2 regions of the Brevibacillus sp. AG genome follow, and region 2 is predicted to be linked to the other one. Evidence: riboswitches for the same ligand, from Rfam matches in the RefSeq annotation. Region 2 holds a riboswitch; the other holds the start of a gene.
The links. A riboswitch is a leader RNA that binds a small molecule or an ion and turns the genes downstream of it on or off. The one in region 2 is predicted to bind cobalamin.

Region 1 (3,160 bases), on a different contig from region 2:
AGATGAGCGCTGGTTTCGTTTCCACTTCCAGTCAGGTCTAAATAGGCGACCTCGGTAGGCGATACTATGCGAAAAGAATCGTACCCTTTCGGTGAAAGATTCACGTGACCATTTGTGTCCATAGGAGCAGAGGCAACAAAGAACATCCGTTGCTTCTTGATAAACTTCTCATGCTCAGGTCGTAATTCAGAAAAAAGTTGACCCATTTTTGCACCCCTCCAGATAATGGAATCGATTTTGTTGCCCTCATATTATCATGAAAATATGAAGATTTTGTGTGATTCATCCCCAATCCCTACAGTATAGATGGTAAAGTGTAAATATTCCAACACAATGGCAACGCGAGACTTTTGAAAAGGAGGAGTATTTACATGCAAGCAACAGAGCCAATTTACTTAGGGGAACGCATCCATTTAATAGACGGTTTCGATATGGGCTGGGCGGAACGTACGGGGACGTATGTGATCGCGGAAGAGGAGCTCACATTGGTAGAAACAGGACCAAGCCCCTCCGTCCCATACATCAAGGCCGGTCTCGCCAAGCTCGGTTATAAGCCGGAACAAGTCAAATACATCATCGTGACGCACATTCACTTGGATCATGCAGGAGGAGTAGGACTGTTTCTGAAGGATTGTCCGAACGCAAAGGTCGTTGTCCACCCGAAAGGTGCACGTCATCTCATAGATCCGAGCCGACTGATCGCAGGCGCGAGAGCGGTGTATCATGATGATTTTGATCGATTGTTTGATCCGATTGAGGCTGTTCTCGAGGAACAGATTTTGATTCGTGGGGACGGAGATACACTAAAGATCGGAGAGAATTGCGTATTGGAGTTTCTGGATTCGCCAGGGCATGCCAATCATCACTTCAGCATCTACGATCCAGTAAGCCGCGGCATGTTCACAGGTGATACGGCAGGTGTGCTCTATCCACAGCTTAAAAAGGATGGCATACACCTCGTGCTGCCATCTACTTCGCCGAATCAGTTTGACCCGGATGCCATGTTAGCGTCTCTAAGCCGTTTTGAAGCGCGCAAACTGAGTCGCATTTACTTTGGTCATTTTGGGATGACAGAGCAGGTAGATGACGTGTACCGCCAAATACGCGAGTGGCTCCCCATGTTTGTGGCGGAAGGAGAGACAGCGCTTGTTGCTGGACAATCATACAATGAGCTGTCTCTTACGTTATTTGAACGAGTCTCGGATCATCTACAGTCACAAGGAATCAGCAGTGACCACGAAGTATTCGAAGTACTCAAGCTCGATTTACAAGTATGCTCCATGGGCATTCTCGATTATTTGGACAAACGAGGGAAATAGCCAGGCAAGAAAGTATTGGCTTATGTGTTTGTCATTCTTTTTTTAATCAAGGAATGCTATGATGTAGGATGAGTCATGGACTGTGACAATTTCAAACGTAACAGCAAATAGGTGCCTCGTCTTTTTAACGAAAAGATCGGGTGAAAAGGGAAGTCGGTGAAAATCCGACGCGGTCCCGCCACTGTAAATCGGCTCGTTCCTCAGCCGTAAGCCAGGAGACCTGCCTGTTTGTTTTAGTGCCTGTTGCCTTCGCGGAAAGGATCGGCCTATTTCAGGAAGCAGACCATCCTGTCTGTTTGCCCTGAGGTGCCGACCCTTTGATTTCCGAATGGAAGCAAGGGTCGATTTTTTTATTGGAAAGGAACAGTCAATCAGACATGCAGAAAGGAAGTTCTACATATGAAACGTTCATTGCGATTCATGATCCCACTACTAGTTGCGGCTAGCCTCGCAGGTTGTGCGGGTAACGATAACAGCCAGCCAGCACCAGGGGGACAAACAAGCGCACCGCAGACAGCACCGCAAGAGAATGCGGCCGAGCAACCTGCAAAACAAACAACGTATCCATTGACCGTCAAGGATGCAACAGGAAAAGAAGTAACCTTTGCAAAAGCTCCTGAGCGAATCGTCTCTACATCACCTGCCGAGACAGAGATTTTGTTCGCATTAGGCTTGGAAGATCGGATCGTAGCTGTCTCAGACTATGATGATTATCCAGATGCGGCGAAGGCAAAACCGAAAATTGGCGGAGTCGTCAAACCAAATGAAGAAGCCATTCTCGCTCAAACGCCGGATATGGTCGTCGGTGGGATTTCGATGGAAAAGCCAGTGGCTGACAAGCTCAAATCTCTCGGAATGCCAGTCTATATTGCCCATCCGACAAAGATGGATGACATCCTAAACAATGTTTTGGCGATGGGAGTTATCACGAACACACAGGAACAAGCCGAAAAAGTCGTCGCGCAAATGAAGAAAGACATCGCGTACGTTCAAGAAGCAGTGAAAAATGTAAAACCGGAAGAGAAGAAAAAGGTATATCTGGAATTTTCCCCAGGCTGGACAGTCGGAAAAGGCGAATTCATGGATGAACTCATCACCCTGGCTGGAGCAACAAACATTGCTTCCGACACCGAAGGGTGGAATCCGATCAGTGAAGAAAAGATTTTGCAAAACGATCCAGACGTCATTTTGTATGCGAGCGGAATTACCGATGAAAAGACTGGCATCAAGCTAGAGGATATGATCGCGAATCGCAATGGCTGGGATAAAATGAAGGCGATCCGTGAAAAACAAATCTTTGGCATGGACCAAAATATTTTGTCTCGCCCTGGTCCGCGTATTACACAAGGCTTAATCGAAGTAGCCAAGGCGATTTACCCTGACTTGGTGAAATAAAATGAAGAAACGATTGTTCATATGGGGAGGAGTTAGTTGTCTCGTCCTTCTGGCATCAATAGTTATCAGCATCTCGATGGGGGCGGCACAACTCCCCATTTCGCAAGTATGGCTCATCCTGCTCCATCAAATCCCTGGCTTGTCTGAGTGGATCACCGTAGCATGGCCGGAGTCATCTGAGCAAATTGTCATGAAGGTTCGTTTTCCACGCGTTGTATTGGCTGTCTTGATTGGCGCCTGCTTGTCACTTGCGGGAGCGGGCTTTCAGGGAGTATTGCGCAATCCGCTTGCAGATCCGTTTACGATGGGCGTGGCATCGGGTTCTGCTGTCGGAGCAGCCTTCTTGATCCTTTTTGGCTTGCAAATCACCTTTTTGGGTGCATGGAGCACGCCTGTCGTCGCTTTTCTTACAGGATTGCTCAGTTTATGGATCGTACTCGGACTCG
Region 2 (3,160 bases):
ACGCAACGGGAGCCATACGACTGCACCCAGCCATTTTTCGTGAACAAAAAGCCATCGAGCTTTTCTCCAAAATATTCGACCATATCTGTTCGTTCGAACTCCCCATGGACGAGGACATCCAGACCGAGCTCTTCTTGTATATCGATCCATTCCTTGATTTGCGCTTGAATGAAAGCATCATATTGCTCCGCTGCCCAGTTACCTTTTTTAAACTGTTGTCGGGCTTGGCGAACCTCTGACGTCTGCGGGAAGCTACCAATTGTGGTCGTTGGCAGCAGTGGCAACTTCCACGTATTTTGTTGAATCTCACGACGTTCTTGGTATGGAACGCTTCTTTCAGGTTTTCCAGCTGCCATTTGGCGTAGCTCATTCTTCACTTCTTGACGATTCCTCGCTGGGGATAGTGCCAGCTTGAGCAAGTCCGCTTCATTTTGAGCAATCTCTTTTGAAATGACATATTTTCCATATCGGAATCCTTGGACTAAAAGCTGAACTTCCCCCAACTTTTCATCCGCAAAAGCCAATGCAGGCATGACTTCCTCAGGCAAGTCCGTCTCTGCTTCAACCGATACTGGTACATGCAATAAGCTACTGGACGGCTGCAACCACAGCTTTTCGAGTGGAACAATCTCGGAAATTTCTTTGACCAGTTCCCACTTCTCCTCAATCGATGCACGCCATATGTTTCGACCGTCGATGATTCCCGCTGCGAGAATCTTTTCTGCTGGAAACCCGTGTGTTTTGAGATTGGTCAGATTACGCTTCGCTCCGTGTACAAAATCAAGACCGATTCCTTTTACCGGTAAGGAAACTAGCTCCTCATACCAATCCACCGCTTCAAAATAAGTTTGCAGCATGCACTGGAGATGCGGTAGTGCTTGACCGATTTGCGTATAGATACGTTTGATGATGGCGCGATCATGCACCGAGACATCCAGTACAAATGCAGGCTCATCGATTTGCACCCAATCCACGCCGTGCAGCTCCAACTCCCGGAGAACTTCTATGTAAAGCGGAACGAGTTGATCCACGATGGGCTCAAATTCGTTTTTCTCATATCCTTTGGACAATTTGACAAACGTATACGGGCCTACAATGACAGGCTTTCCGATGATCCCAAACTTTTCTTTGGCCTCCAAATATGCCTGGAGAGGCTTGTTCTCCGTAATGGATGGTTGGCGTTCACCGAACTCCGGGACGATATAATGGTAGTTCGTGTTAAACCATTTCGTCATTTCACTGGCGACAGCTTCCTTCGAACCGCGAGCCATGGCGAAGTATGTGGCTAACGAAACCGGGCCACCCTCGTATTCATAACGCTTGGGGATCATTCCAAACATCACAGCCATATCCAGCATGTGATCGTAGTTCGTAAAGTCACCCACAGGGATCAGCTCGACCCCTTTTTCCTGCTGACTCAGTAGATGTTGATGACGGATTTGTTCCATTTGCTGCTCCAAGCTCACCTCATCGATGGTGCCTGCCCAAAATGCTTCCAATGCCTTTTTCCACTCGCGGTTCTTCCCGATCCGTGGATATCCCAAATTGCTGCTTTTCATGAGCTTCCTCTCCATTCTTTATTCGATCTTGATTTGAATCCGCCCAATAAAAAAGGCATCTCCAACGATCAAAAAGAACGTTAGAAATGCCAAATAAGCACTGAGATCACAGCATCCTAACACCTCCCTATCTCCCGTAGGTTAAGCAGTGTCGTCGAAACAGGCAGGTCTCCTGACTTTGGGATCATCATCTGCACATGCCTTCCCAATCCGTTTGGATCAGTGGCTGAAAAATGTGCCGACTCCCCTCATACAGTGGCGGGACCGTGTCGGATTCTCACCGACTTCCCTTTTCATCCTTGGTCAAGCTTGATGACCAAAGAACCTGTTTCCACTCTTATGAAATTGTCATGGTTCTGTGAAGTGCCCCCCATAAACTAGCAGGGCAGCATACTGTTCATACAGTAACACAGAATCCATTTTTTGTCATACTAAAATTTAAAATCATCATCGGTCAACGGCTCTACGTTTAGCGTGCGGACATAACCATTTCCTTTTTTCGAGAAGAAGTCATGCTGCTTCGTCTGCGTGCGAATGCCGTTCAGTACGATCGGGTTCACTTCTTCCTCTGGAAATAACGGGTCCAGCCCCAGATTCATCAATGCTTTGTTCGCGTTGTAACGCACGTACACATGAACCTCGTCAGCCAATCCGATTTCCGTATACAACGAAGTCGTATAGGCCTCTTCATTTTCTTGCAGCTCATGCAAAAGGGCATACAGCTCCTCTTTTGCTGCGGTCTGCTCGACCACGCTCAGACCTTGATATACTTCTTGCGCGAGAACGCCGACATAGAGTCCGTGGATGCTCTCGTCGCGAACAATCAGGTCGATAATTTCCCCGCTGCTTGTCATCTTTCCTTGCCCCGCCAAATAGAGCGGATAGAAGAAGCCGCTGTAAAACAGATAGCTTTCCAGGAAGACAGAGGCTACCATCGCCATGTACAAGTCTTTCGGTTTCTCAATTTCTTGATAGCGTTTCGAGATGAGGGCCGCTTTCTTTTGCAGATGCGGGTTGTTTTCCACCCACGAAAAAATACCGTCAATCTCTTCTGTCGATGCCAGCGTTGTAAAAATACTGCTGTACGATTTGGCATGGATTTGCTCCATCATGCCCATGAAGGCGAGAACCGCTTTTCTTTGCAGTCCATCGACATGCTCCATGATCTTCGGCATCCCTACTCCACCCTGGACCGTATCCAGCAAGGTGAGACCCCCCAATACTTTTTTATACGTGTCCCGTTCAGTCGCACTGAGCTCCATCCAGGACATCTTGTCATCTGACAGTGGGATCTCATCATCCGTCCAGAACTGCATGATGTTCTGATTCCAAAACGTCATCGTAAAATCGTCGTCCGGCCTGTTCCAATTGACTGCTTTCATATGGCGTTCCTCTTCTCTTTTTGCTGATGCTTTTCCTTTTGTGAAGCTCGTTCACTAAATCGCGCAGCTAATGCACTCTTCTACAGTCAAATGCTTCGTACGCGTATAGTAGAGTGACTTCAGACCTTTTTTCGCTGCGTAAATGTAATAGCGAGCCAGTTCTCTGGTTGAAATATTGCTGTTCACGTGCAGCACAGTCGAAATTCCTTGGTCAATGTG

Region 1: linked by a shared signal. The riboswitch ahead of POF51_RS05935 (ABC transporter substrate-binding protein) and the one ahead of metE (5-methyltetrahydropteroyltriglutamate--homocysteine S-methyltransferase) in region 2 are both predicted to bind cobalamin.

Annotation. Positions count from the first base shown of each region.
Region 1 covers NZ_JAQMYO010000002.1:211,031-214,190, forward strand. Annotated here, with positions in the region: gene POF51_RS05925 (pyridoxamine 5'-phosphate oxidase family protein) at 1-206, opposite strand, end outside; gene POF51_RS05930 (MBL fold metallo-hydrolase) at 372-1,319, shown strand; cobalamin riboswitch at 1,412-1,561, shown strand; gene POF51_RS05935 (ABC transporter substrate-binding protein) at 1,719-2,714, shown strand; gene POF51_RS05940 (FecCD family ABC transporter permease) at 2,716-3,160, shown strand, end outside.
Region 2 covers NZ_JAQMYO010000001.1:208,045-211,204, reverse strand. Annotated here, with positions in the region: gene metE (5-methyltetrahydropteroyltriglutamate--homocysteine S-methyltransferase) at 1-1,559, opposite strand, end outside; cobalamin riboswitch at 1,705-1,903, opposite strand; gene nrdF (class 1b ribonucleoside-diphosphate reductase subunit beta) at 1,991-2,941, opposite strand; gene nrdE (class 1b ribonucleoside-diphosphate reductase subunit alpha) at 2,996-3,160, opposite strand, start outside.